3 regions of the Oscillibacter hominis genome follow, and region 1 is predicted to be linked to each of the others. Evidence: riboswitches for the same ligand, from Rfam matches in the RefSeq annotation. Region 1 holds a riboswitch; each other region holds the start of a gene.
The links. Region 1 has a riboswitch for cyclic di-GMP ahead of H8790_RS08660 (Cna B-type domain-containing protein). Riboswitches for the same ligand answer to the same signal wherever they lie in the genome.
Positions count from the first base shown of each region.

Region 2: linked by a shared signal. The riboswitch ahead of H8790_RS04920 (S-layer homology domain-containing protein) and the one ahead of H8790_RS08660 (Cna B-type domain-containing protein) in region 1 are both predicted to bind cyclic di-GMP.
Region 3: linked by a shared signal. The riboswitch ahead of H8790_RS04245 (hypothetical protein) and the one ahead of H8790_RS08660 (Cna B-type domain-containing protein) in region 1 are both predicted to bind cyclic di-GMP.

Region 1 is NZ_CP060490.1:1,733,147-1,742,996, forward strand. It holds gene H8790_RS08660 (Cna B-type domain-containing protein) at 1-3,406, opposite strand, end outside; cyclic di-GMP riboswitch class I at 3,446-3,537, opposite strand; gene H8790_RS08665 (hypothetical protein) at 3,590-4,045, opposite strand; gene H8790_RS08670 (S-layer homology domain-containing protein) at 4,388-6,721, opposite strand; gene H8790_RS08675 (type IV pilus twitching motility protein PilT) at 7,009-8,076, opposite strand; gene H8790_RS13995 (hypothetical protein) at 8,092-8,505, opposite strand; gene H8790_RS08685 (type IV pilus modification PilV family protein) at 8,498-8,947, opposite strand; gene H8790_RS08690 (DUF4860 domain-containing protein) at 8,944-9,432, opposite strand; gene H8790_RS08695 (hypothetical protein) at 9,444-9,752, opposite strand; gene H8790_RS08700 (type II secretion system F family protein) at 9,757-9,850, opposite strand, start outside.
Region 2 is NZ_CP060490.1:988,386-998,235, forward strand. It holds gene H8790_RS04915 (DUF4397 domain-containing protein) at 1-756, shown strand, start outside; gene H8790_RS04920 (S-layer homology domain-containing protein) at 807-5,699, opposite strand; cyclic di-GMP riboswitch class I at 5,837-5,919, opposite strand; gene H8790_RS04925 (energy-coupled thiamine transporter ThiT) at 6,212-6,772, opposite strand; TPP riboswitch at 6,858-6,968, opposite strand; gene H8790_RS04930 (thiamine diphosphokinase) at 7,051-7,689, shown strand; gene xdh (selenium-dependent xanthine dehydrogenase) at 7,825-9,850, shown strand, end outside.
Region 3 is NZ_CP060490.1:846,057-855,906, reverse strand. It holds gene H8790_RS04275 (type II secretion system F family protein) at 1-99, opposite strand, end outside; gene H8790_RS04270 (type IV pilus twitching motility protein PilT) at 118-1,161, opposite strand; gene H8790_RS04265 (GspE/PulE family protein) at 1,151-2,863, opposite strand; gene H8790_RS04260 (type II secretion system protein) at 2,868-3,359, opposite strand; gene H8790_RS04255 (type IV pilus modification PilV family protein) at 3,361-3,666, opposite strand; gene H8790_RS04250 (hypothetical protein) at 3,659-4,324, opposite strand; gene H8790_RS04245 (hypothetical protein) at 4,338-8,213, opposite strand; cyclic di-GMP riboswitch class I at 8,346-8,426, opposite strand; gene H8790_RS04240 (hypothetical protein) at 8,537-8,755, opposite strand; gene H8790_RS04235 (DUF368 domain-containing protein) at 8,841-9,656, opposite strand.

The DNA.
Region 1 (9,850 bases):
ACGTATTGGTCACGTTCTCCGCGGGGTTAGTGCATCCGGCGTCCGCGGGATAGACATAGGCTGTCTTTTCGCTGCCGTCCTCCTTTTCCTGATAGAGGGTAAAGGTGGCGCCGGGAGCGGTGTAGCCGGAGGGGTGGTTCCAGGTCTTGTTCACGGTGACGGAGGTGGTCTCCCCGCTGCCATCAGGGGTATTGGTGATGGCCACGGAGGCCGCGCCGTTCACAAACACCGCGGAGGTCTCGTCATTGTCGCCATAGGAGATGACGGGGACGTAGTTTTCAGGTCCGCTGACCTCGGAAACCGTGTAGGTAATCTTGTTGCCGGTGGCGTCGAACAGAGGCACATTCTCCCAGGAGGCGGTCCAGTCGTTGCCCTCGTTCAGGGTCTTGTCTTCATACACGGTGCCGTCGTTCAGCCGCACCACAACCGAGCCGGTGTGGCCGCCGGTAATGCCGTCTTCCCAGTACTTGGTGACGGTGATGGAACCGGTTTCCTGACGGGTGTTGGTGAGGGTCAGGCCCTCGGCGGAGGAGGTGTAGCCGTCAAAATTGCCCAGCTCCTGCACCGTATAAGTGTGGGCCTTCACGGAGACGACCTTGCTCAGGTCCGTGGTCTCTTTGCCGTTCTGATCCAGGAAGCTGTACTTGGGCAAATTGCCGAACTCGTGGCTCCAGCTCTCGCCCCGCAGCTCCACAGCGCTGCCATAGGCTGCGCCGTCCTGGAGCAGCTGGACGTTGATGGACGCGGGCCGCTTGGAGCCGTCGCCTGCATCCTGCCAGGTCTTGCTGACCGTTACGGGCACTGTCTCATTGGCCACGGTGTTGGTAATCACGAAAGGCTCGGCCTGGCTGCCTTCACCGGTGATGGACACCAGCTGATAGGTGGAGGCAGTGACTTCGCTTACGGTATAGGTATAGTATTCGCCGTTGCTATCATAGAGATCCAGCTCAAGGGAGGCAGCCGTGTTTCCTGTGGCCTTGCTGCTGTCCACATCCAGGTAGGTGTGGCCGCCGTCGCCGAAGCTCTCGCCGTTGCGCAGCACTTCCACCTGGACCGTGCGGGGCAGGGTGAGCTCCACGCCCTCGGGCAGGATCCACTCCTTCTCCACATAGATCGAGGTCTTGCCGGTGGCGGTGTTGATCAGGGCCAAACCGCTGCCGCTCTGATCAAAGCCGGTCAGCGTAGGTTCAGAGATGGTGTAGGTATGGCTGCCGCCGTTTTCCGGATTGTTGTCGGGTACGGTGAGGGTGTACTCCCAGTATTTGGTCGTGGTGTTCTGGGTGGCCGCGACGCGGACATTGCTGTCGGCGCAGTTATTTACCGTAGCCGTGGAACCGTTCAGGTACAGCGTGGCAAACGCCTCGCTGCCGCCGTCCTGATACACGTTGACGTAGATGGCCGTGGTAGACTCGCCGCCCTGGGGATTGGCGGGCATATACCAGCTCTTGGTGAGGGTGAGGTCCTTGTAGGTCTGCGCCAGCTTGTTGACCACGCTGCCGCCATCGCTCAGGGCGTCGCCCTTCACCGAGGTGATGGTGACCTCGCCGTAGTTGACGGTCACGGCCCACTCACTGTCGTTGGCCACATAACCCTCGGGAGCCGGGAACTCTTTCATGGTATAGGTATAGCCGGAGGGGATGGTCTCATCGAACAGCACCTCGCCCTTGTGGCCCTCCTCCGCGGAGGAGGTGGCTTCACGGACGATGGACGGATTGGTGCTGGTGCTGGTCAGGGTGAACTTTGCACCAGGCAGAAGCAGCTGCTTGCCGTTCACGGTGTGATGAGACACCTTGTTGAAGACCAGGCTGCCCAAATAGCCCTTCACGATGGGGGCGGGGGAAGTCTTGGTGTACTCGTTACCGGTACTGGCGTCCTGATAGGTGAAGGAGGCCGCGCCGGCGGAGTACTCCTCTCCCTCCACAAAGCCGTCCTGGGTGTTGTCCAGGCGCACCTTGTAGGTCATGGTGTAGGAGGTGTAGCCCTCGGGCACGCCGGTGGTATCCTTGGCGGCTCCGGCCAGGTTCCAGACAATCTCACCATCGGCCTGCGTGGCGCCGTTGGCGCTGGTGAACTGGACAAAGCCGATGCACTTATCCTTGGTTTCCACGGCTCCGCCGGAGACGATATCGCCCGCCGCCTCACCGGTGGAACCGCTTTGCTCGATACTGTTGAGAATGGAGGAAAAGGCGCTGTTCAGAGCCGCCGAATTGCCGGCCATGAACACGTCGCTCCGATTGGGGTTTGTGGGATCGTCGGCCGGACGCTTCCCCACATAACAGTCGTCCTGCAGCCAGCTGGTGATGGTCTTGGTCGTGCCGCTGCCATTGACAATGTTGCCGCTCAAACCATAAGAGATGGCGAACAGGTCCACGCCGGTGGAGTTCACCAGAGTTTTGCAGGTATTCTCTACCGCCCGGCTGTTGGAGCTGCTTGTTTCAGAGCCATTTCCGCCGTCTTTAGAAATTGAATCCACATCATTGCTGCTGGCGTCTCTGCGGTAAGTAGGCTGGCCGTCGGTCAGCAGCACGGCAAACTTGTTGTCAATGCCCGCGACCTGGCTGTTCACGCTTTTCTGGGTGAACAGGTTGTTGGCCAGCATCACGCCGCCGCTGGTGTTGGTGCCGCCACTGGCGCTCAGGCCGTTGATCACGTCCTTGGCCCGCTGCAGTGCGGTGGCGTCGGTAACGTCCACCCAATACTGTTTGCCGCTGGTCTGCGTGTCCAGATCCCGGGAATTTGCACTCTGTGCAAAGGTCACCAGAGACACATAGCGGTGGGTGCCCGCCTGTGCGCCGGAGGCATAGCTGTCCAGGAAGGCGCAGGCCGCCGCCTGGGCCGCCATGATCCGGGACTGGGTGCTGCCGCAGTCGCTGCATTCATAGGTGGTAACTAACTCCGAATTGTGATTGCGTTCTCTTTTGCCGCAGTTGGCACAGGCATAATAACCATTGTATTTGCTGGTAGAAACCCACTCTCCCCGGACATACTCCTTACCGCTGCCGTCGGGGCAGTATTGGTGCCACTCTGTGTGCTCTTCCATGCTGTTTTGTCCGCACTCGGCGCAGTAGTCCATCGAGCCGGAGGTATCGATGATCAGCGTGGTCGCCGCGTCGGCGCTCTGGGTGGTGGTGGTTGCGTTCTTATAGGTGACGTTCACCTTCACGTTGAACTCATTTTCCACTCCGGTGGCCGTCAATTCCTTGGTGACGGACACATCGTAGTTGGATGCGCTGCCGTCGGAGCCGTTCGCCATGTAATAGGAGGTTCCTCCCTTGTTGACGATCTGCTCCGTAGTCTGTTTTTTGACATCGCTCTCATTTGCGGCCAGCACACTGATGGGCAGCAGGCTGAACGCCATAATCACTGCCATCACCAGCGACAAAAGCCGCTTCCTTGTTGTTGCCATAATTTCGTTCTCCCTTCATTTCTTATTGAGATCGAAATATGTGGCGGCCGGACAGGCATGGCCCCCGGATGGCGGGCTTTAGCCTCCAAACTTTGCGTCCCGCTCTTTCGGGCGGTTTGCCGTTTCAGATATTTCTGTTGCTGACACATTTTTCTCAATGACCTGCGTGCTGTCCATGCCAGGTCAAACAGGTGGGGATGTCTTTCTCAGTTCGTATTCATCGCTTTGTCCCGCATCAGTCAGGGCGCTGTTGAGCAGCATACTGAGCTCCAATACGCTGCGAAAGCTCTCTTCCCGCCCTTCCTCCAGCCATGCAACGGTTCCCTGCCAGCTGGCGTTTTGACGGAAAATCACTTTGATGGAGAAGGTAGCCGCCTGGCCCCGCTGCTCCATATTTTCCGTCCGCACCTGGGGGAGCGTTTTGTCCACTGGCCGGAAGGAGCGCTCTGCGGTAAATGGCTGTGGGAAGTTCATCTGATCCAGGATCGTCTCCATGGCCATGAGGAATTCAATGAACCCATGGAAGGGAACCGACCCATCCAGCATCAGGTTATACAGCCGCCCCCGCAGGATCCTGTCCTGATAAGAGTCGATGCATACGACAGTAGTATGGTATTCGTTTGCCAGTACCCTGTGCATATGCCGCCTCCTTTCTGCTCTTGTGTACCCAGTCTACACGCCGTCGGTTACACATCTGGATACATTTTGAAATTATTTTTACATTTTCTCTTTCCAGAAACAAGTTTTTCCGTTACCGGGCTGAGGGGCTTATGGGGCAGCCCGCTCTGCCGGTTGTTTTGCCTATTCTATCTGATCACCGTTACAAAAATGGGTACATTCTCCGATCTTTTCCGCATAACCAGAGCCATCAGCCTCCTCTGATGGAACTGCAGCCAAACTATGGATAGAGCGGGCAAACAGTTCTGTCCGCCCGCTCTATCCGAGTCTTTTTTCAATTTACAGCAGATGGTGCCCGGCCCGTTACTTTTCAAGGAACCGCTGAAGCATAACTGCCACCTGGGCACGGGTGGCTTGTCCCCGGGGATCAAGGATGTTGCCAGGCTTGCCGGAGATAATACCCTCGCTCACAGCCCAGCGCAGGGCGTCCTGCGCGTAGTCGCTGCCCTGCTCCCAGTCCCTGAAGGCCAAGTCCTCATTGGGGGCAGCCGGTTTCCCGGCGTAGTTGTAAAGCATTACGGCGAACTGCTCACGGGTGATGGGGTCGTCCGGGCCGAAAAGGTCATTTCCATAGCCGTTCACAATCCCCTCACTGTCTGCCCAGCGGACGGCCTCGGCATAATATGTTTCGCTCGCCACATCCGCAAAATCGCCTCCGGACGCATCGGGGCTGCCCGCCAGCCTCCAGAGGATGGCCGCTATCTGCCCACGAGTTGTCGAGCTGTTGGGGCTGAACTGGCCAATATCAGTCCCCTTCATCAGGTCGCTCGTGTAAACGAACTCCACAGTGCTGTAGAACCACTCCTCCTTGCTGATATCGCCAAAGGGGTTATCCCATTCCCACTTGGCATAAATCTTGGTATCGTTCGTCAGCTTCACATCATCAGCCGGTTTAGTCATCTCCTGATCCAAATACCACCCCTGGAAAATGTATCCATCCCGCATAGGGGTGTAGTCACTTAAATCGAGGCTTGAGCCAAAATTCTTATTTATGTTCTTGATGTCATCGCCGCCGTTTGTGTCAAAGGATATGACAACATGATTGCCCCCTCCACCGGAGCCTCCGCCCTGGTGCCCGCCAGTTGCCGGAGCTATGACATATCCACATACCGTACAGGTCTGCGGGGTAGTTCCTGTCGCTGCGGCGCCAGGGGTATGGGCAGCTGCATCCGCTTTTGCTCCGCAAGTGCATGCGTGCCAATGCCCGCTTGCATCCGATGTCCAGGCGCTGCTGAACTCATGGGCCAATTCGCCATAAGCTTGCCCGCAGTTTTCACAAATTGCACGGTCCGTGTGGGTCGCTGTCCCGCCGGTATGTGCAGCGGGCATGACCTTGAGGTATTTGCTTGCAGCAAATCCATTCGTCAGGTCTTTTGTCGCTACAGCAGTTGCAGTATCCTCGCTGTCACCGGCCCAGTTTCTTTGGCACACATCATAGCCAAATGTGGGAACAGTTCTCAGGAACGCCTTTTCCCCTGAGGATATTGTTATCGTGCTGTTTTCAATTTCTGGACTCGCAGCGCCTTCAGCCATGAAAACCCCAAACTGCTCAGATGTAATTGAAACATCTGCCCCATTGGTGATTGAGGCGGTGCCAGTCTGATCTCTAAGATAAAGGCCGGCGAGCTTGGAGTTGATGGCAGCAGTCCCACCGTCTATGACAATCCCGCTGTCTTTATTATTTACCCCGATCCCCACAAAACCCGTCGCATCCACAGTCCCATTGATCTGGACCGTTTGCGGGATCGTGTCGCCCGGCAGACCTATGCTTATCGCGGCAGTGTCCTTTCCAGTAGCAGTTGCACACAATGTGGCCTTCTTATCCACCAACAGGCTTCCGGAAAATGCATTGATGCCTGTGCTGCCCTTTGCCGTGACCCGCGCAGCATCTGTGATCTCAATCTTATCCCCATAGCCGGCGGAAATCGCGATTCCCGCTGTGTCAACAGTTACAACAGCATTGTCCTGAATGTAAATATTCCCCTTAGATGTGCTAATCTGGCTATTTGCCGCGATTTGTGCCTGGTCACAAATCATAATGTCCCCGGCGTCCGTGCCAATCGCCGGCTGGGAACCGGTGGATGTCAGGTTAACGGATCCCCCAACCTTTACGCCGCCATCTTTCTCTTTGCAATTGTTGATTGCATAAGCACCGCAATTCATCGTCACAGTGATGCCGCCCGATAATTCGATCGTTCCAGAAAATTCGTCAGGAATCAGGATACCCTCAGTTTGGGTAGTGACGGTAAGGATTGCGGAATCCTCTCCGGTCACGGTGACGTCACCGTCGGAAGTAGATTGAATCCCAGTGCCTCCATCAATGGAGACCGTGCCGATGATTTCGATCGTAGTCCCCCCGGGGACGAGGACATGCCCATCAATGGTCACATTGTTCAGGGTCAGCTTAGAGGCTTCCTCATCGTAATAAATATGATAGTTCGAATTGTCTGCCCCTTCGGTCACCAACGTTTTGTTTTGATAGAAATAGTAGATGCCCGCTGCCAGCTCTTCACCATCGACACCAATAGATGGAAGCCCTGGCACTCCAATGTCATAGGCCTGGCCTGTCACGGGAAAAAGGCCGATGCAAATGATTGCAGCCAGCAAAATTGATAAGTATCTCCTTGACTTTTCCATAGGTTTGTCTCCTTTTATGTTGTATCTATTCAGAGCGTATTGTCCTTTGGTACATACCAAAGGACCGAGCGACACCCGCTCGGTTTTCTTTCCTGTCAATTTTTTCTAATTATACAGTATTTCTTAGTATTTTGCAAGGTTTCCTCCCATGTCATATACCACCTTTTGGAAGCTTGATTGCTCGTCCTTATGTTGATACAAAAGGGCAAAAGCACCCAGAATTGGGTGCTTTTGCATGATTATTTTGCTGGAAACGCAAAGCCGGATTGGGACTCCGCTTTTTCTATTCAGTTCCCCTGAGCCAGCCGGCGGCGCATCTGCTCCGGGTTCACGGCGTAGTCCGCCGCCGTCTCTGCGCCGATGGCCCCCTCCTGGCAGAGCTTCCAGATCGCCTGATCCATGGAGATCATCCCCTCCGCGGAGGAAGTCTGTATCACGTTGTCGATCTGGTAGTTCTTGCTGTCACGGATCATGTTGCGGATGGCGCCGTTGACCCGCATGACCTCCATGGCCGGTACCCGGCCGCCCTTACTCCCCGGGAGCAGCTGCTGGGAGATCACCGAGTGCAGCACCATGGAAAGCTGCGTGCGGACCTGGGCCTGCTGGGCCGGCGGGAAAATGTCGATGATCCGGTCGATGGTGCTCACCGCCCCCTGGGTATGCAGAGTAGTGATGACCAGATGCCCTGTCTCTGCGGCGGTCATGGCGGTGCGGATGGTCTCATAGTCCCGCATCTCTCCCAGCAGGATCACGTCCGGCGCCTGGCGCAGGCAGGAGCGCAGCGCGGAGAGGTAATCCGCCGTGTCAATGGCGATCTCCCGCTGGCTGATGATGCTCTTTTCATCCCGATAGAGGAACTCGATGGGGTCCTCCAGGGTAATGACGTGGGCGCTGCGGGTTCGGTTGATCCGGTCGATGAGGCAGGCCTGGGTGGTGGATTTCCCGCTGCCCGCCGTGCCGGAAATCACCACCATGCCGTGGCTCACGTCCGCCACCTCCATCACGGAGTCGGGGATGCCCAGGGCCCTGTGGTCCGGAATCTCAAAGGACACCACACGGATCACCGCGGCCATGGAGCCGCGCTGGCGGTAAGTGCTGACCCGGAAGCGGGCCAGGCCGGGCTGGGCAAAGGAAAAGTCGTCGTCCCCGGTCTTTAGGTAGCGGTCCTGCTCCCGGCCAGCCATGCGGTAGATCTCCCCGATCAGCCGCTCCGTTTCCGGGGGAAACACTTTGGTGTCACTGATGGGCAGGATCCGCCCGTCCCGCTTATAACTCACCATGCCGCCGGCCACAATGAAGATATCGGATGCCCCGTCCTCCACGGCCCGGCGCAGATAATCGATCAAATCAGACATGTCTCCGCTCCTTTTTCAGCCTGTATAAACCGGAAGCTCCTCCTCCGGCTGCCAATCGCCGGTGGAGACCTGCTGCCATTGTGCTATATCATAATGTATCCGATCTTTATCGAAGTCCACCTGGACACGCAGTTCCTGAGAGCCGGAGATTTCCACGGCATAGCGGTAGGAAACGGTGCCGTCCTCCGCCGCCGACTCCTCCACCGACTCCAACACCTGGCCCTGGCGCAGCAGCGCCAAAATGCGCTCCGCCTCCCAGTCCGCCGCATAGTACTCCGCCACCGCCTGTGCGCTGCGCTGGGACAGCGAGACGTCCGCCGTCATGGTGGAGAGGCTCAGCAGCGCGAATATCACCAGGCAGAGCACCGCGAACATCACCAAAAGTGAGCTTCCGCCCACAGCGGGCGGGCTGGAACGGTTCTCATCCACGGCCGCTCACCTCCTGCCATGCGATGGGCAGGGAGAAAATTTCCTGGCCATCCTCATGGGATACCCGGACCAAGGCCTGCACCAGCCCCTCCTGGGGTTCCAGGCCGCCCAGCGCCCCCGGGAATACCTCCAGCCGGTAGGACGCCCCCTCGGAAACCGCGTTCCAGCCGCCATCGTAGAGCACATACCACATTCCCTGGGAAATCTGGCCCCCCATGCCCTCCCGGGCAGCCTCCATGGCATGGGCCGGGTCCTCCCCCGCGTGCTTCATCAGCTCCGCGGCATTCTGGGCCAGGAGGACCGCCTGATCCAGGGCAGCGCTCTCCCGGGACTTTTGGTTGGAGAGGGCAAACGCCTGCACGCACAGGGCCGCGGCAATGGCGAACACAAGGATCATCACCACCTGCTCCATCAGCACAAGTGCCGATCGGTTCTGGTTCATGCGTCCGCCTCCCCGCTTCGAAGCGCCAGCGTCAATGCAGTGACCTCGCCCTTTGTGTCCGTGGCCTCCACCGTCAGCTCCCCGTCGCCCTCCCAAAAATTCAGAGCGCCCGCGGCCATGACCTCGTTGCCGTCCTCCGGCGAAAACTCCTCCAGCGCCGAAGCAAACAGCTCCCGCACCGATCCATCATAGTAGTAAATCCGGGTGTAGTAGGGCTCCCCCTCCACCTCGCGGGCCAGGTACAGCGTGGGGATGCCCTCCTCATCCGAGGAGAAGCCATCCACAAAAACGCCGCCCGGAACATCATTGTGCCGCACCTTTGATGCAATATATTGGACGCATATCCGCTTTTCATAGCTCGCACCGCCCCGCTCGCTCAGCTGGCGGTAGCTGTCCGCGCCAAGCAGGAGCACCAGCAGGATTGCTGAAGACAGCACGCCGAAAGTCAGCAGGACGAATATGCCCCCGATGGAATGTCGCTTCATCTTTCCCCTCCTCAGCGTGCAAGGACTGTGATCTCCGGCATGATGTTGTCGGCAAAAATCTCATAAAACACTGCGTAGCGCGTCTCATCCACCTGGATGCCGTAGCCTTGTTCCAGCTCCTCCAGCGTGGCGGGGTAAACCCCCTCTGAGGCGTAGCTGCTGACGGCCGCCCGGCGTATGCTCTCCTCCAGCTGTTTGCGCCCCTCCTCGCTCTGGGACGCATCCACATGGGCCAGGGCCCCCATCAAAAGCGTCAGAGCCAAGGCGGCGGTCACCGGCAGGAGAAGCCAGGCAGTCCATCGCGTTCTTCCCTTTTTCATACGCTCACCCGATGGCGGACATGATCCGCACCAGAGGCAGCATCACGGACAGCAAAATGCCGCCCACCAAAAGGGAAGAGACGATCACAATGCCCGGC
Region 2 (9,850 bases), 740 kb from region 1:
GTGGCAAACCCGGATCAGACACCGGTGATCCCCCTGCCGCCCATCGTGGGGATGCCCATGCCCGGCGTCCGGCCGGAATACCCAGGATATGCGACGGTGCGTTTTCTCAACGCTGTAGCGGATGGGGAGCCTGTCCGGGTGGCGGTTGGGTCAAGAATCGTAGCCAACAACCTGGCGTTTGGAAATCTTGGCAATTATTTCAATGTGATCGACGGATTCCGCACGGTCACCATCTACAGCGTCCGCTCCCCCCGGACAGTGCTCTATCAGAGCAGCATACCCATGAGCGCCAGCGAGGTGATTACCTTGGCCATTGTGCGCTCAGGCGGAGTGCTGGATTTGGTGCGGGTGTCGGATAAACCCTGCTACAACCGGCCGGCAAACCGGGCCTGTATCCGTGCGGTCAACCTGGTCTACAACAGCCCGGCCTTTGACGTAGTACTGGCGGACGGCCGGGTGGTCTTTACAGATGTGCGCTACAAAGAAGTGACGGTTTGGCGTCAGGCGCGGCCCAAGGAGTATGATTTTTATATTGCTCAAACTCCGTACTCACTCAATCGGATGTATGATGACATCCAGACTGTGGAGGATATGCCCCTGGCCATGGCGGGCTTCTACCTGCCGGGTTACGGCTCTGTGGATCCGCTGGTGTCCTTCTATGTCAACGCCAGAGCCGGAGCCATGAATACGATCTACATTTTAGGGAACTGGAATATTTCTCAGGTAATCCGCACCAAAGTGGTGGAGGATTTTTAGCTCCAACTAAAAAGAGACCGGAGCGAAAGCTCCGGTCTCTTTTGGGCTTGTTATTTTGCCACGGTTTCGCAATAGCGCATCAGGATGGTAGCCACCTGGGCGCGGGTCGCGTTGCCCTTGGGAGCCAGGGTGCCGTCGGCCTTGCCGGTGATCAGCTGCTTGCCCACCGCCCAGTTCATGGCGGAGACGGCGTAAGCGGAGATGTCGTCGGCATCGGGGAAGGCGGTCAGGTTCTCTTCCAGGGTTACGGCGTTCATACCCTTGTACTGCGCATAGCGGTACAGGATGGCGGCCATCTGCTCCCGGGTGATGTTGCTGTTGGGAGCGAAGGTGTCTTCGGTGAAGCCGTTGACGATGCTGTTGGCGCTGGCCCAGGCCACAGCCTTGGCGCAGTAGCTGTCAGCGGCCACATCACTGAAGGAGGCAGACGCCGCGACAGCGGGGGAGCCCTCCAGGCGGTAGAGCACGGTGACCAGCATGCCGCGGGTCATGGTGGCGTCGGGGCTGAAGGTGGTGTCGGTGGTGCCGTTGAACAGGCCCTTCTCCACCGCGTACTTTACAGCGTCATAGCACCAGTCGTTTTCATCCACATCGGTGAAGGGGTTCTTCCAGCCGGTGGGAGGTGTGACGACAGAGGAGCCGCCGCCGCCTCCGCCACCGCCGCCGGAGTTGGAGGAGAACTTAGCGGTCGCGGTGACAGTCTTTCCGTCCAAAGCATCCAGCAGATCGTCGGTCAGGGTCTTATAGGTGCCGGAGATGCCCTCAAAGGTCCAACCGCTGAAGCTGTAGCCGCTCTTGGTGGCGGTGGGCAGCGTGTCGCCCACATTGAGGGACGTGAAGGACTGGTTTTCAGCCACAATGGTTTCACCGTTCTTAAAGGTGACGGTTGCAGTACGATTGTCGGCCTTCAGGACGAATTTACTGAAGCCGTGGGTCACGGTGAAGGCTGCAGTCTTGGAAGTTTCGCCTTCAACAACAGCCTGGTAATAGTAAACGCTGCCGTTGGACTTGGTGTGCTGGACCTTCAGATTCTCCGTGGCAAAGCCATCGGGCAGGGGGATGGTGATGGTTACGGGGGTGGTGACGGTCATGGTTTTGGCGGAGCCGACTACTGCGGCATTGGTACCTATGACGATTGAGCTTGCCGTTGTCGGATTTTCTGCAGTAGTGGCCACGGTGTTGTACATGGGGGTGATATTCAGCTCCAGCTTGGCTTCCGCACCCTCCTGGACGCAATCCACTACCTCAACAGCCAGATAGGGCTGTACCACGATGGTGACGGTTTTATTTGCGGTATCAATATTCGCCTTTTCAAGAGCATTCTTGACACTGGTGTCCGAGCTGGTCAGATTTGTGTTCTGAGCCACCTTGTTGGCGGCAGTATCCAATCCTTTGGGGGCGGGAGTGGATTTCGATGCCTCAGCCATCTCTTCAGCGACGGCAATCAGATCATCGCTGGCGTTTTCAGGGGTTTTCACATCAGGAGGAGCCACGACCACTGCAACATCGTTCTTCTTTTCCTGCACTGCATACCGATAGGTGATGCCGCCGGTGGTGTAATCCTCGGTCACGGCCAGATATTCAGCGGCAAGGTAGGCGGTGGGATCGGAGGTAAACCGTCCGCCGGAAAGGGTGAGGTACTCGTTGGCCTGCTCCCACGGGCTGGCCGCATTGCCGCTCCAGGTGTAGGCCAGGACGGAGGCATTGTTTTTGGCGGAGAAATAGCCGCCGGACACAGTCATCTTGGGAGCTCCGCCGGGATAGCTACGGTTGACAACAGAGAGGGCCGCGCCGTCTGGGATGAATCCGTCGCCGGTCTTGCCGGCTCTCAGGTCCTCTCCGGTTGCAGAAATCGAGCCGCCGGTGATATTGGCGATGACGCCCTCACCGGAGCACAGCTGCACGCCGCTGGCGCCTTCCAAAACAGCATTCCCGGAGATGTTCAGCACGCCGTTCTGGGGATGATACAGGGCGCCGCCGTCCGCTCCGCTCTGGCGGACGGTGCCGCCGCTCACGGTAATCTCCGTCCCATGATAGGTTCCGTTTCCGGTGATCCCGTAGGATACGCCCTCGATCGTGCCGCCGGTGACGGTCAGCTTGGAGCGGCTGCTCATCTCAGCGGAGAGAGTTCCGCCGGGTTGCAGGGATTCGACCGGATAGGGGCCGGCCACCAGAACGCCTGCGTCGCCCTTCACATGGGCGCCCTGCCTGACAATGGCCTCGCCCCAATAGACGCCCGCCTTATCTTTGATGCAGTTACCCACCTGTATGGCGGTAGCGTTCGACAGGATGTTTGCCCCGTTTTCCACTACGACGGTGGCCTGCTGGGCATACAGCGCCACTCCATCCTTAGAGGTGTTGGAAATGGTGCCGTTTTTCACCGTGAAAGTGCCGCCAATCACCGCCACCGCATAGCTGCTGTTGGTAGAGGTGAACGTGTGGCCGCCAAGGTCCAGGGTCATGCTTTTCCCGACTTTCAGCATGTCTCCGGAATCCGTATCCTTCAGCAGCTTGATGGTGGCGTTGTCCTCAGCCGCAGCCACTGCCTCGGCCAGGGTGCCATACTTGTTGGCACCGATCTGGGCCACCGCGCTGTTGCTGACCATGTAGCTGTAGCCTTCCTGATCGCTGGGCTGGACATAGTAGTTCTTTGCAAGGTACGTACTGTCCGGCTTGGCGGAGAAGTAGCCGCCGGTGATGGAAACGGTTTCCTCCACTTCAGTCTTCTCAGCAAACAGCATGCGGACCATTTGGCCGGCCTTGCTGGAGAAGCAGCCGCCCTGAATAGTCAGAGACAGAGGGAAGTTGTAGCCGCACTCCACATAGACGGCGTCACCGGTCAGATCGGAGATGCCGCTGGAAACAGCTGCGTCGGGAACCTCGGAGGTTTCCCGGGTTCCGGTGATTTTTGCGCCGTCCTCAATGATGACGTTGCCGCCCTTGATGCCAAGACCGGTGGAGCCGGTAATTTCCGTGCCGCTCTTGATGGTCAGAGAGCTGTTTTCCTGGCCGGGGAAGTAGACGCCTTCACCAGCGGTGGACGTGACCTTAACGCCGTCCAAGACCAGCTTGGCGCCGAGGACTTCGCCGTTCAGCACCACGCCGAAGTCATAACCGATGATTTCGCCGCCCGTGGCACTGTCCGTCAGCGTAATGTTGGCGTAATTGGGGGAGAGGGCTGACTGCTTTACAGGAATGATGCCAAATCCGTAGCTGGGTTCAGAAGAATTGGGGTTGGGGTCAGGACTGCCTAATTTATGGCCATTGAGGTCCAGCGTGTAGGTGGCGTAAGACAGGGCCTCAAAGTAGGAAGCCTCATCCTTTTGCATAACCACCACATCGTTGACCTGGCCGGAGGATGTGTCGTTCCGGCAAGCCACGGACAGGGCGTTGCCCAGAGTTTCGTAGCCTGTTCTGCCGATTGTGGCGCCAAAGCTGCTGGTTGCGGCTACCTTGCCGCTTGAGCTGCTCTGATCGCCGATGCTGTAGTTGTCGGGGATGTACTTGACAACCACGGCCCGCAGGGCTTCCGGCACGAATCCGGCCGTGATCTGCTTGCCCTCCATGGTAAAGCCACCGATGGTTCCATCGTTGACGGTCAGGGTTCCCACGTTGGACAGTTCAGCGCCCGTAGACACCAATTGGGCCAGAGAACCGTTGTAGGTCACCGACTTGTTCTGCGCATTGATGACCGTGTTTGCGGGCAGGGAGCCCAGTGTCACGTTCGCCAGCAGCAGGATGGGCTTACCGTCTGCCTGCGCGATTGCAACGTCGATGTCCATATAGGAGGTGCCGCCCTCCACATCGGCGGCATAGGCCACGGCGCCCTCTGCCGGAGCGGCGATAGCCTTGGGATATGTTTCCTTGGTGGCCGTGTCTGTATTGGCAACCACCATGTAGGGAGCCCTTACAAAGTCCGTGACGTTGCTGTTCGCGGTATAGAAGCCGCCGGTGACCTCCACATTGGCGGGCTTATTGCTGACCAGTGTGGTATCGCTATTGTAATAGCCGCCTTCCAGACGAATATGGCCGCCCGCGTTGTCTGGGTTACCATACATTTTTACAGAGCCTGCAACAGTTACGCCGCCCGTCATCACAAGGGTACCCTTGGAATTCCAGGTGATAGAAGCTGCTGGCTTTCCGGCGTTTGCGGTGATGGAGCCGCCGTTTACCGTAAAGGTGCCGCCGGCGTTGGAAACTGCGGCATAGATGGTTTCGAATGTTCCACCGCTCATCGTACAGTCCTTCAGCAGGACGTCATTGGAGTCAAGATTGATGGCATACGTGCTGGTGCCGCCTTTCACGGTACAGTTGTTCAGGCGCACCTGATCCGCTGTACCGTTGATTGCTGCACTGCCATTGCCTGTCATTTCAAAGGTACAGTTGTTCGCGGTCAGGGAACCGCCGGAGGAAAGCTTTACTGCGGACCCTGTGGAGCCTGTCAAAGTGCAGTCCGTTATCGTTACGGGAGCACTGATTGACAATCCGTCGCTTTTCTCATAAGATACGGTGCCGTTTTTCACAGTGATTTCTGCCTTCAAAGAATACCAGCCATATTCTTTTGCAATCAGAGAGTGTCCAGCCAGTTCGAGCGTGACTGCTTTATCGATCGCCACACTGTTGTCAGATGTTGTGGCAGTGACGTCAGCCAGCAGGATAATGGTGTTGCCGTCTTCGGCCGCAGCCACGGCCTCTTTCAGCGTGGCAAATTCCTTGTCGCCAATTTTAGCCTCATTGGCGGCCTCGGTCGGCTGGTCCTGTCCGCTCTGATAGGCCGCTCCGGCCTCTGCAAGGACAGACTCAGGCTCCTGGGTCTCCTCCACCGGTTCCATAACCTCTTCAGGCTCGGCCGGGGCTTCCGGCTCCTCCGCAAATACGGCGGTGGGCAGGAGGGAGAGCGCCAGACACAGGGCAAGGAATATGCTGAGCATCTTTTTCCTCATAAAAATTGTTCCACCTTTCTTCATTTCCTCTGTTCTCTTCTGCGGGAAGGGATGTTGAAATTGTTCGATAGAATCACCTCGCATAAAAAAGAGCTTGCCGCAAGTATCATTTGGCAAGCCTCGGGTCCATCCCGGAAGTGGGCAGCTGGCTGGCATACAAATTTGATTAGCCCCTATAGCATTGCGTCCCTGCTTTTCAACAGGTTTGCCAAATATTTTTATGCGGAATGCCGGCAGACGAAAGGGAGAGACTTTACGGTCCATTTACGCTTGGTAAAAGAAAACCGCCTCTTCCGCTGGCAAAGGCGATTACAATGCATGTTCAGATATAACTTTGCCAGCCCCAAATGGGTTTGGTCACTTGGCATACTCCTTATATTGCTTTTAATTATACAGGAAACGGGAGGGAAAAGTCAATAGCGCATGGGAAATTTGGGACAAGCAGGAGAGGAGAGGCGTGCGCAAAAATCAAAAACCCCGCCCCGGAAGGTTGCTTCCGGAGCGGGGCTCCATTACGCCTGATTTAGGTCCGCGCAGGCAAAGTATTTGCGAAGCGGTCTTTGCAGCAGCGCAAACGCCACGACGCATAAGATGGCGTCGGGCAGGGCCCAGGTCATGTTGTACAGGAAGGAGTAGACCCACTCGTTGGTCATGGCCATGCCTAAAAATTCTTCCGGCATATATTCGGCCCAGACCGTGGCGCCCACCACAAAGCTGGAGAGAAAGCGCAGGAAGGTGCCGATGACGGTGCCAAGATAGATGCCGCCTTTTTTCCCGTGGAAGAATCCCGCGCCTGCACCTAAGAGCGTGTAGGCCACCAGATAATCGGCGATCATGGTGGTCCAGGAGATGGCAATGCCATTTCCCAGGAAATACTGCATCAGCCCGTAGACGAACCCAACGCCGGTGCCCCAGGCCAGGCCATAGCGGAAGCAGAAGAAGATGATGGGCACCATGGCCAGGTCGATGGAGCCGCCGCTGGGCAGGGGCTCAATCTTGATGTAGCTGAGCACCTGGGCCAGGGCCAGCATGATGGCGGCCTCGCAGAGGCATTTGACCTTTGCATTTTGCATGGGGAGACAATCCTTTCGTGAATAGAGTCCAATTCCGTAAAAAAAATCCCGCATGGCGAGCCATGGGGCGTCGCAATGCGGTCAGCATACAATATCATCGCATTCCTACGCCGGCATTACCCGGATCAGGTTCGAGGGACTGGGCGGCGATACGCCCGATCTCAGCCGGCTTGCGCCAGCGCCCCTTGGAATTGTCGCATTTACTATAACAAAGGCGAATGGATTTGTCAAGGAGGACGACTTGTGGTAAACTGTACAAAACTGCAGGGAGGGATGGAATGAACGCCTGTTTTATTTTCGGGGCCGGGACAAATTACGGCCTATACTGCCGCCCTGAGGCCGGCGACTATGTGATCGCCGCCGACGCGGGGTATCTGACCTGCCAAAAGGAGGGAATCCGCCCGGACCTGCTGATCGGGGACTTTGACTCCATGGCGGAGCCGCCGGATTTTCCCAACCGGATGCGCCTTCCGGTGGAAAAGGATGATACGGACACCATGATGGCCGCAAAGATCGGTTTGGATAAGGGCTGTAAGGTATTTTACATTTACGGTGGGACCGGAGGGAAACGCCTGGACCACACCCTGTCCAATTTGCAGATGCTGCTCTTTTTGGACGGCAGAGGGGCCCGTGGGTATCTCTATGACGACGCGTTTGTCTACACGGCCCTGTGCAATAGCTCCCTGACCATTCCCAGAGGGCCGGAGTGGGGACTTTTGTCGGTTTTTTGTTTCGGGGCGCCTGCCACCGGCGTGGGGGAAGAGGGCGTCCAGTATCCGCTGAAGGACGCGGTGCTGACGCCGGAGTTCCCCCTGGGGGTCAGCAACCACATTGTGGCGGAAGAGGCAAAGATCACCGTGACCCAGGGCAGCCTCATCGTGGGATGGGAGCTGGAAAAGGCTAAAAGTTTTTTATGAATCCAAACAAATTGGAAGCATTTTCTCTTGCAGTCCCCGGTGAGGAATAGTATAATTGGATAAAAGAGCGCGGAGGAGAGCCTCCGCATCTGGCAAAAATAACGAACAGCGCTCCGCTGGGTAAGGAGATGGACGATGGCAACATTTACCGTGAACGGCCGCGTGGTCAGCGTGGAAAAAAATCAGAAGCTGCTGCGCTATCTGAGGGATGAACTGCATTTGACGTCCGTCAAGGACGGGTGCAGCGAGGGTGCCTGCGGCACCTGCCATGTGCTGATCGACGGGAAGGCCACCAAGGCCTGCATCCCCCAGACCGACAAGTTGGAAGGCAAGGCCATCGTGACCGTGGAGGGGTTGTCGGATTTTGAAAAAGAGGTCTATACCTATGCGTTCGGCAAGGCCGGCGCGGTCCAGTGCGGCTTCTGCATCCCGGGCATGGTGATCTCCGCCAAGGCGCTGTTGGACATGAACCCCGACCCCACGGAGGAAGAGGTGGCCTACGCCATCCGCAACAACATCTGCCGGTGTACCGGGTATGTGAAGATCATTCAGGCCATTTTGCTGGCGGCGGAGGTGTTTCGGATCGGCGAGGTGCCCCGGGAAAGCCAGGAGTGGAAAGTGGGCGCCCGGGTGCCCCGCATCGACGTGCGGGAAAAGGTCACCGGCACCGGCCAGTATCCCGACGACGTCTATTTGGATGGGATGATCTATGCCAGCGCGGTCCGTTCCGCTTATCCCCGGGCCATCGTCAAGGCCATCCACACGGAGGAGGCCCGGGCACTGCCCGGGGTGGTGGGTGTCTTCACCGCCGCCGACGTGCCGGGCATCAACAAGGTGGGCCATTTGGTGAAGGATTGGGACACCATGATTGCGGTGGGGGATACAACCCACTACCTTGGCGACGCCATCGCCCTTGTGGCGGCGGAGGACCGTGAGACGCTGGAGAAGGCCAAAGCGCTGGTACAAGTGGACTATGAGGTGCTGGAGAGTGTGCGCAGCGCCGAGGAGGCCCGGGCGGAAAACGCCCCCCTGGTCCACAGGACCGGGAACCTGCTGGCCCACCGGCACATCCACCGGGGAAACGCGGCCTTCGCCATTGCCAAATCCAAACACGTGCTGACCCGGCGGTTCCACACCCCGTATACGGAACATGCCTTTCTGGAGCCGGAATGCGCCGTGGCCTACCCCGACGGGGACGGGGTCATGGTCCTCTCCAGTGACCAGGGCACCTATGACACCCAGCAGGAGACCATGCGCATGCTGGGACTTGGGCCAGATCAGGTGAAGGTCCGCAATATGCTGGTGGGCGGCGGATTCGGCGGGAAAGAGGACGTGACGGTTCAGCACCATGCCGCCCTGGTGGCCTATCTCACCAAGCGGCCGGTGAAGGTAAAGCTCAGCCGGGCAGAGAGCATTCTGATCCACCCCAAGCGCCACCCCATGGACATGGAGTTTGCGCTGGGATGCGACGAAAACGGCATCATCCAGGGCGTGGCGGCCCAGATCATCGCCGACACCGGGGCCTACGCCTCTTTGGGCGGGCCGGTGCTGGAGCGGGCCTGTACCCATGCCGCCGGGCCCTACAACTACCAGAACTTTGAGATCGACGGCTACGCCTATTACACCAACAACCCTCCGGCCGGAGCCTTCCGTGGCTTCGGTGTGACCCAGTCCTGCTTTGCCATTGAGAGCCTGCTCAATGAAATGGCGGATGTTGTGGGCATCTCCCCCTGGGAGATCCGTTACCGCAACGCCATCCGTCCCGGCCAGGAGCTGCCCAACGGCCAGATCGTGGACGAATCCACCGGACTGGTGGAGACCCTGGAGGCCATCAAGCCCTATTACGACAGCGCCAAGTACGCGGGGCTGGCCTGCGCCATGAAAAACGCCGGCGTGGGCGTGGGCATCCCGGACACCGGACGGGTCAGGCTTGCGGTCCAGGAGGGGAAGGTGCACATCTACGCTGGCGCCTCCTGCATTGGCCAGGGGCTGGGCACGGTGCTGACTCAGACCGTCTGCGGATTGCTGTCCATCCCGCCGGAGCAGGTGGTCTACGAGCATGCAAACACCTATGAGTCTCCGGATTCCGGCACCACCTCCGGCTCCCGCCAGACTCTTTTTACGGGAGAAGCCTGCCGCCGGGCCTGCGAGAGCCTGCTGA
Region 3 (9,850 bases), 890 kb from region 1:
TTTGATTTTGGCCACGGCCTCATACTCGTCAAAGGCCTCGACCACGCCGCTGACCTTGGCCCCGTCCCGGGAGATGGCGCGATATTTGAAGGTGAGCAAATCAGATCATCCCTTCGCTCAGAGATTCTTCCGGACAAAGTCCGGGTCATGGGCCGCCTGGCGGGCTGTCTCGGCGGAGATTTTCCGCTCCCGGTACAGCTTCAGCACAGCGTTGTCCATGGAGATGCCGCCCTCGGCAGCCGAGGTGGCCACTGCGCTGGCGATCTGGGGCGTCTTCCCCTCCCGGATCAGATTCCGGATAGCGTGGTTCACCACCATCAGCTCGCAGGCCGCAGCCCGGCCCTCCCCGCCGCGCAGCGGCAGCAGCTGCTGGCTGAGCACCGCCTGGAGGGTCATGGACAGCTGCATGCGGATCTGGCGCTGGCGCGCCTCAGGGAACACATCCACAATCCGGTCCACGGCGTCCGCCGCGCTGCCGGTGTGGAGCGTGGTCAGCACCAGGTGCCCGGTCTCTGCCGCCGTCAGCGCCGTCTCGATGGTCTCCAAATCCCGCATCTCGCCGATGAGCAGGATGTCCGGGTCCTCCCGCAGCGCCGAGCGCAGGCCCGCGGCATAGCTCCGGGTGTCCGGGCCCACCTCCCGCTGGTTGAATACGCACCGGTCCGGCGTGTAAAGGTATTCCACCGGGTCCTCCAAGGTGAGGACATGCTCACAACGGCTGTGGTTGATGCGGTCGATCATGGCCGCCAGCGTGGTGGACTTGCCGGAGCCCGTCTCGCCGGTGACGATCACGATTCCCCTGCGCAGCTCCGTCAGGGCGGCCACGGCAGGCGGCAGCCCCAGGGATTCCAGAGCCGGGATTTTTTCAGCAAGCAGCCGCAGCGCACCGGAGTAGCGGCCCTGCTGGCGGAAGAGGTTGATGCGGACCCGGCGGGAGGCGATGGTGGCGGCGCCGTCCCACTCGCCCGTGCGCTCCAGATCGGAAAACTGCGCGCCGGCCAGCTCCCGGGCAAGGCCTTCGCAGTCCTCCGCTGTCAGCGGCTCCTCCCCCTGAGGGCAGAGCGTCCCGTTGATGCGGAACCTGGGCGCAAGGCCACAGATCAGATGCACGTCGGACGCACCGGCCTCCGACGCGCTGCGAATCAGTTCCTCAGCTCTCATAGTCATAATCGGCGGAATTGGTGATCCGCCTTGCCTCCTCAATGGTAGTGACGCCCTCCAGCACCAGGCGGCGGCAGTTGTCCGCAAGGGAGGTGAACTTCCCCTCCCGCCGGACCAGCGCGGCCAGCTCCTCCCGTCCGATACCGTCGGAAATGGCACTTCGCAGCTTCCGGTCCACTACCAGGAGCTCAAATACGCCGGTGCGGCCCCGGTAGCCTGTGCCAAAGCAGGCGGGGCAGCCCTTGCCCCGGCAGAATCTATGTTCCGTGTCCGGCGGAAGGCCCATGTCCGCCAACTCCTCCTCCGAGGGCTGGTATTCCTCCCTGCACTCCGGACAGATCCGGCGCACCAGCCGCTGGGAGATCACGCCGCTCAGGGCGCTGGCGATGAGGTAGGGCTCCACGCCGATGTCCAAAAGCCGCTCCACCGTGGAGATGGCGTCGTTGGTGTGGATGGTGGAAAGCACCAGGTGGCCGGTGAGGGCGGCGCGCATGGCGATCTGGGCGGTCTCGCCGTCCCGGATTTCGCCCACGGCGATGATATCCGGGTCCTGGCGCAAAATGGCCCTCAGCCCTCCGGCAAAGGTCATGCCGGTCTTTTCGTTGATCTGCACCTGATTGATGCCGGCGATGTTGTACTCCACCGGGTCCTCCAGCGTCACCAGGTTCACCTGCTCCGTATTCAGCTCCCGGATCATGGTGTACATGGTGGAGGATTTTCCAGACCCGGTGGGGCCCACGATCAGGATGACGCCGCTGTTCTGGCGGAGCAGCCGCTCGTATTTCCCCAGGTCTTCCCCGGTGAGGCCGATCCGGCTTTTGTCCAGAAGCCGGGCGCTTTTATCCAACAGGCGGATGACAAACTTCTCTCCGTAGATGGTGGGCAGGGTGGACATGCGCAGGTCCACGTCCGACTGCTTGATGCGTACATTGGCCCGCCCATCCTGGGGCACCTTGCGCTCGGTGATGTCCATGCCCCCCATGATCTTCAGCCGGGAGATCACCGACGACTGCAGCGCCTTTGGCACCGACATCACGGCGCGCATCAGCCCGTCGATGCGCATGCGCACCCTTAGCTCGCCCTCCTCCGGCTCCAGGTGGATGTCGCTGGCCCGCTCCGAGATGGCCCGCTCAATGATGGAGTTCACCAGCCGGACAGTGGGCGCCGAGCGGGCGTCGTCCCCAATCTCATTGGCCTGGAAGGGATCCGGCCCCCGTCCCCCCTCCGACGTGCGCATCTCCCGTTGCATCTCCTCGATGGCCCGGGCTGCGCCCTCGTTGCCATAGAGGGAGGCAATGGCCCGGCTCACCGCCTCGGAGGTCGCGATCATGGGCACCACGCGATGGCGGGTGGCGGTCTTGACCTCCTCGATGGCCATGAAGTTCAGCGGGTCGGTCATAGCGATGTAAAGTGTGTTCTGATTGAGCCGAACCGGGACCAGGGCGTACTTTTTTGCGATTCCACGGGGGAGTGCCTCCGCCATCTGGGGCGGTATGCTGATCTGGCTCAGGTCGATGAACTCCACACCCAGCTGCATCTCCAGCGCCTCAATGAACTGCTGCTCCGTGATCACATGTTCGGCGATCAGCTCCTCGCCCAGCCGCCGCTTTGTCTTTTTCTGGTTCTCCAGTGCGGCGGACAGCTGCTCGTCGGTGATGAGGTTCACAGACTTGAGCAGGTCCCCCAGTCTCGTATACGCCATGGCCCTACGCTCCTTTATTCCCACCGCACCGCAGTGTGCGGAAGCAAAACTCGATTTCTCTTGAGATTCCCTCGGAGGCAATGGTATAGCTTCCGCGGAAGACCCCGTCTTCATACGAGAGAGTAAACCCGGAAAGCTCCAAATTGGAATAGGCTCCGTCGCTGATCAGCGGCGTGATCCTGAGCCCCTCGGCATCCTCGTCAAGGGGAGAGGGATTGATGCAGAGCTTCCCCTCCTTCAGGAACAGCCGTCCCCCGGAGACGCCGTAGTCCGGGTTGGTAAAGCGGTCCTCCCGCTCCCATGCGGCGTAGCGCAGCACATCGCCCAGCGCCGTATCCACCGTGTCGGCCAGCGTGGCGCTCTCCGCGTCAAAGAGGGAGATGCGGTAGGTATCCGATGCGGAGGCAAGGCCCAGCGACATGGTGGCAATCAGGATCACCAATATCGCCACGGCGGCCAGCGTCTCCACCAGGGTAAAGCCCCTGCTTCTTCTCATCTCACCGCCCCTCCTTCACAAGGGAATAGGAGGTCAGCTTGCCCTCGCCGCCCGCCACACGGACTTCATAGGTCTCCTCCCGCCCGCTGCCGCGGATGGACACCTGTCCCGGCGACGACCGGCTCTCCTCACAGAGCTCAGCAATGTTCCGCTCCGCGCGGAACGCATCTTCTCGCACTCTGACAGAGTGGTTGAGCTGGATTCCGCTCAGGCACATCCGCACCATCATCAGGCTGGCCAGCGTCACCAGCAGAATCGCCGTCAGCGTCTCCACCAGCGTCTCGCCCCGGCTGCAGCGTTTACCCACTCTTGGCACCCCCTTTGGAAATGGTGCCGCCGTCCCACACGATCGCCGTGGTTTCGGTGGTGGTGTATACGTCATAGGTCTCCGTCACCGAAACTTCCTCCCCATCCTCGTTGACCTCCGTGGTCTCATGGGAGCAGGAGGAGGTCTCCCTGGCCTCCGAGTGGGTCAGCGTGGCCTCAAAGGTCAGGGTCATCACATAGTCGGAGCTGTCTGTGGTGAGGGTGAACACCGCCCGGTAGGCGTCGTCCATCTCAAGGCCCGCGTGGACCTCCTCCATATGCTCGGCGCTGACGGTGTAGCCGCCGCCCCCTGTCCGGCCGCAGAATACCGGCCAGGCAGCGTCAGTGAGGAAGTTGCTGTCACCCACGAGGCTGTCGCAGCGCCCGGCGGTATCCTCCTCCCGGCCGCAGGTATACTCCGTGCGGCTGATCCAGCCGCTGCACTCCGATCCGGCCAGCGTCTCCTGAAGGAGCCGCGCCGCGGAGCTCAGGGAGAGGTAGGCCTGTTCCCGTGCCCGACGGTCCTTGAGCCGGGAGGCACTGGCGGTGGCCGACCCCAACACCACCGATCCCACAAGTACGAAGATGAGGCAGACGCCAAGGGCCAGCAGCAGCGACGCGCCACGCCGGCTATGCAGTTTTGACTTGGCGCAGCCCATGTGGTCTCCCCTTTTATCCGATGAATTTCACTGTTGGTTCTTTGCTGGAATCATAGCCGATCCGGAACCGGTAAGAGGTCTTCCCATCCGAGAGCACAAGGTCCGTGGTATCCTTGGCGCCATTGATGATCTCCGGATCGCTGATGAGGTAGAGGTTCATTCCCGGCGGCGCAAGCTCCGGCATCTTGTTGAGCGCGCTCAGGTTCATGCGGACCGTGCCGCCCCGGCTGCTGGTATAGGTGACCGTCCACTCCGATCCGTCCATCCGTCCGCTGAGCAGGATGCCATAGCCCAGAGGGTGCCAGTTTTTCTCCCGCACCGGCCACTGGGACGCCGGTTCTCCATCCAGCCCGATGCTCAGGCCCACGATCTCGGAGTTCCCGTCCGGCCCGCCTGCGCTGTTTTCCCCGCAGAGGATCACAGCCCCCAGATCTCCGGCGGCAATCTGCTCACTGCTCAAAGGCCAGTCTCCCCAGTGGTCCAGGGCAGAGAGCCGCGGATAGGGATAGGCTTTCCCCTGAAGCTCCTGCGCCCAGGGATGGCTCTGCTCCACCGCCGTGTCCAGTGTCCAGGGCCCCGCCATGCGCAGCACCCTCAGTTCGGCCAGCGTGATGGGCTGGCCCACGCCGCCCTGAAGTGCATCGTTGTATCCCGGCCCATAGCCCCACAAGCACGCTTCCGCCGTACCTAAGGGAGCCACTCCGTACTGCCAGGAGCCGCCTTTGATCTCCGCCACGCTGTAGCAGCGCTCCGCACGAAGGCTGCCTCCGGTCACGGCGGCGATTCCCGCGGCGGTGTTTCTTGCCGTTACGGAGCCCGCGGCGTAGCAGTCTGTGATGGTGCCCCCTGTGCAGACCAGGGCGCCCGCGCTGCCGCGCTCCGCCGTCACCGTACAGTTTGCATAGGAAGAGGCGATGGTGCCGCTGTTTTCCACCACCAGCCCCGCCGCATTCCCCAAGCCCGAGGACACGGTTCCCGCCGCATAGCAGCCGGAAACCGATCCGCCGCTGCGGAAGATCAGTCCGCCGGAGGCTCCCTGGCCCTCCACATCGCACCGGGCCCAGGAGTCGATCACGTAGCCGCTGTTCAAAGAGACCAGTGCAGCGGCGGAGTCGCTTCCCGTCCCGGTGATGCTTCCCGTAACGCCGCAGCGCTCCACCCATCCGGTGTTGCTGTTTACCAGCGCAGCGCAGGCATCCAGCTGCCGGATATCCACCTCCTCCAGCAGGAGGTTTCGCAGCGTGCCGTTGTTCCAGAGGAACAGCGTATCCTGTAGGCCCGTGATCCGGTTGCCTCCTCCGTCCACCGTGCAGCCCAAATAGTTGTCGATCCGCGCCGTGGAAGCTCTGGCCTCAATGTCGTGGGTCTGCCGAAAGTTCCACCAGCTTCCGGCGTGGCCGCCGATGTTCTCCAGGTGCTCCGCCGTGCGAAGCTGGAAGGGCTCCTGCTCAGAGGGATAGAGGGTGTCCAGGGACAGCGCCGCTCCAAAATAGAGATTGAAGGTCAAGGTGCGTCCGGTCTTCGTCTCATAGACCGCCTTCCCAGGCAGCAGCAGTGGGCTGAGAAGCTCCTGCCCCCTGTCGCTGAGGGGGTGCAGGTCGCCGCTTGCCCCGCCCCATACCACCGCGACCGAAGGGTTCAAAACCGCGTCGCCGTATCCCTGGAACCATCCGTCCGCCGATTCACCCCTCAGCAAGAGAACGCCGTAACCGGCCTCCGCAATGGACTTCTCATTCCCGGCAAGGCTGTCTTTCAGCGTGTTTTCCCGGTCATATCCATAAAAGCCCCAGGAACCATCACCATACCGCTCATAATAGCAAAGGCCATAAGGCAGTTCCCACTCCACAGGGGCTTCCGTCTCCAGAGGCCAGTCGCCGTAGTGGTCCGACGTCACCATGGGGAAGGGGAATGCCAGCCCCCGCAGTTCGTGGCTGTGGGGATGGCTGTTGCGCACGCTGTTGTCCGCCCGCTCCAACTCCCCATAGGAGGCTGCCGTCAATCCGGCCTGACCGGCTTGGGGGAGGTCATCGTTATAGCCGCTCTGAACCAGGTAGACACATCCGCTTGCACTCAGCGCGCCCTTTCCGAAAAATGCGCCGGAGGCGGTTTGAGCCGTCACCTTGCCGTAGACACGGCAGTCGACACACCGAACCGTGCCGCCTGCATTGCCGATGGCGCCGCCGGCCTGGTCCTCCTCCGCCCGCTGGGCGGTGACCGGGGCGCTGAGCGCGGCGGTCACGGAGGCCGTGGTATAGCACTCCCTGAGTTCCAGTACTCCGCCTGCGCTGCAAAGCCCCGTCAGGCCGCCCACCCTTGAGTTGCCGGTGACCGAACCCGAGGCATAGGAACGCTCCACATGCAAGCCGCCGTCCACCTGGCCCACCAGGCCGCCGACGTACCAGTTTCCGGTGACGTCTATTGCCGAAAAGGAGTCTTTTATCCGCAGTGTGCCGCTTTCGCACCGGCCCGCCAGGCCGCCCACAGCGCTGCCCCGGGCCGTCACAGAACCGGAACTCCCCTGCCAGACGCCGCAGTTTTCCACCGCCGACTCCCCGCCGATGCTGCCGGCCAAGGCTCCCGCGTAACTCCCGGCGGCACTGACAGCCACATCCTTCATCCGCACATTGCGCACGGTGCACCCCCGCAGGGAACTGAACAACCCCACAGAGTCAGCGCCGGCGATCCGAAACCCCTCCAAAAGGTTCCCGCAGCCGTCATAGCTGGTGCCGCCGCTGAAGAGGGGCTCATTTACAATGGGGGAAAAGACGGACAGCGGCCGTTCCCCCGACGATGCGCCGGGCATCACAAGCTCCTGCCAATTGTCCGGGGCAAAAGCGATGTCCGCCGTCTGGCGGATGCTGGTTCCGGCCCGGCCCTCATAGCAGTCGCCGCGCAGGTTGTTCAAATGGCGCAGGCAGGCCACGTCCAACTCCACAGCGCCCTCCGCCTCCCGCTTCTGCGCAAAAAGGCTGTTCACCGCGATCCAGGTCTCGCCCCGCAGGACCTCTTCTTTTCCACTGTAGGTGATGACCGCCGTCACGGTCAGGTTGTCGCCCGGCGTCAAACGCCCCTCGGTGAGCTCCGCAAAATGCTCTCCCTGCCGCAGGCTGTCCAACAGCAGCCTCGTGGTCACCTCTCCCGTGGCAAGCACGCTGAACTCCGCGTCGCCGCCCGTGTAGCTGCGGCTCCAGCGGTGATCCGCCGCTCCGGACTCGTCGGCCACGGTGATCGTCAGCGTCAAATTCCTCTGGTCAATCACCGCCTCTTTCAGGCCGGCACAGTGAAACACTATGTAAAGATCCTCGCTGTTCACTGCCTCCAGCGTGGGCTTGAGCGCCGGGTTCTCCCCGGCGGCAGCAGCGGAAAAGCCGCCGTAATAGCCGATCTCCACCGCTTTGCGGTCCTCCCTGCTGCGGCTGGACAGGGCGGTGACCTCCGAATAGCGCAGCGGCCGCTCAGCATAAAAAAGCCCGTACAGGCTGCCGCCGGCCGGGTCCAACTCCAGCAGGAAGCTGCCCTCCGGTGCCAGCGTAGAAAGGGTCAGGCAGGCGTCGGGAAAGAGCTCCTCCGCCTGGGAGGAAGGGATGTAATAGAGTCCGGTCCAGGTGTCGTCCTCCGCATCCTGGGGCTTTGCTCCCAAAACCTCCAGGCTCTGCTCCGGCGTCAGGGCCGCCTGGAGGTCCGGCAGGGTGCCTGTGGCCTTTCGGACGGTCAGCTCATTCTGCACGGTGAGATACAGAGAACGGGCGGTGTCGTCCAGCTCCCGAAGCTTCAGGCTCTGGCGCAGTGTGAGCACGGATGGAATCGCGATGGACGCCAATACAACGACCAGCACAACGGCCAACAGCGCCTCCTGAAGGGTGAAGCCGCGATTTTCCCGATTGCCCATTGCTGCTTCCCTCCCACAAGCGTACGCCAACCACCCCGGCCGAAGTAAAAAACTGCCGCTGTTGAGTTGCAGCGACAGTTTTAACACGGTTTCACATCAATACAGGGAAAAATTAAAGTTCCCCAATTTCTGTGTTGCAGCTGGCTGTCGTAGATGTCTGACGATCCTATAGCTTTGCGTCGCCGGCTTTCGCCGGGTTTGCCCTACACATGGGTTTATGTTACCACGCAGGCTTTGAAATTTCAACTTAAATCTCTTGTTTCTTCTTTATTTTACAGCATTTCCCACGGCTCCATCCATGAAGATCACCCGATCTCACAGCCTCACTGCCCTTTATCACGGGGAAGCCCATAGAGATCGTGGGCCCAGCGGAGGATTTTTTCCTGGCAGGCGATCAGCCCCTCCCCCCGCAAAAGCTCCCGGAACAGGTCGTCGGCATCCATCTGTCCCTCCGACGCGTCGTGAAACTCCGACTCTGACATCTCCGGCACTTCCTTGATTCCCAGCGCGTCCACAAGCTCCAACAGCGTCAGTCTGGTCATATTGTCCCTCCCTTACATCATGCTCCTATTTTGGCTCAAGATGGGAAAACTATGCAAAAAAATCCCTCCCCGGAGGGAGGGATGTCTATTCGATCTGATCCAGTAAAAATGCGATGGCAAACCCGCCGAAAAAGCACACCGCCGCCCCAAGGGCCTCTCCGGCGCCTGTATAGGCCGTGGGGATGATCATGACTGTGGAGGCAATGACGATCCCCACCACCCCATGAAACGCCACCGAGTAATGGGCGCGGAACAGATAGCTCATCAGCCTGGACAGCAGCGCCACCGTCACCACCAATCCCGGAATCCAGGCGGTCATCACCACGATGTCCAGATTGGAGATACCCTCTGTCAGATGCTGGTAGAGCCCCAGGGACATCAGGATGGAGGCCGTGGTCATGCCGGGGATCACAATGCCCAGTCCCCAGAGGAATCCGCAGAAGGTGTACCACCAGAAGTTAGGCTCCACCTGCACGGTGGCAACATGGCCCACATAATAAAGCCCTGCCCCCATGGCAAGGGCACAGACTGTCAACGCCGCCCAGGAGGGCCATCCGCGGCCCTCCTTTCCCGCCTCCCGGAAAAGCGAGGGCATGGTGCCCACGATCAAACCGATAAAAAGCCAGGTGGCCAGCAGCTCCGAGGCGCTGAACAAGACGGCAATCAGCTTGGCAAAGCCGAAAAAGCCCAGCACCCAGCCCATCGCCACGGGCACGAACATCCGCCAGTATTTGCTCAGCCCCCGCTTGGGGTGGGTCAGAATTTCCATCATGGGGCGGTAGTAGCCAAACACCACGCACAGCACGCCGCCGCTGACGCCCGGCAAAATCGCGCCGCCGCCCATCAGTGCGCCGCAAATCAGCCCAAGAACCCAGTTTTTTTTCTCTTCCCTGTCGCTCATAGCGCGCCTTCCCAACGTATGATCTGTTTGTCCAGAAGTATAACAGGTTTTTTCACAAGTTTCAATTCCACTGCTGAAGAATGCGGCCCCGCCCTGCTTTTTTCTTTATTTTGTACAGAATCAAATATTTTGTACAAATCCGCCCCGCTATTTTTCAATTTTTGCGTGCAACACGCACAGTTGACAAATCTGGC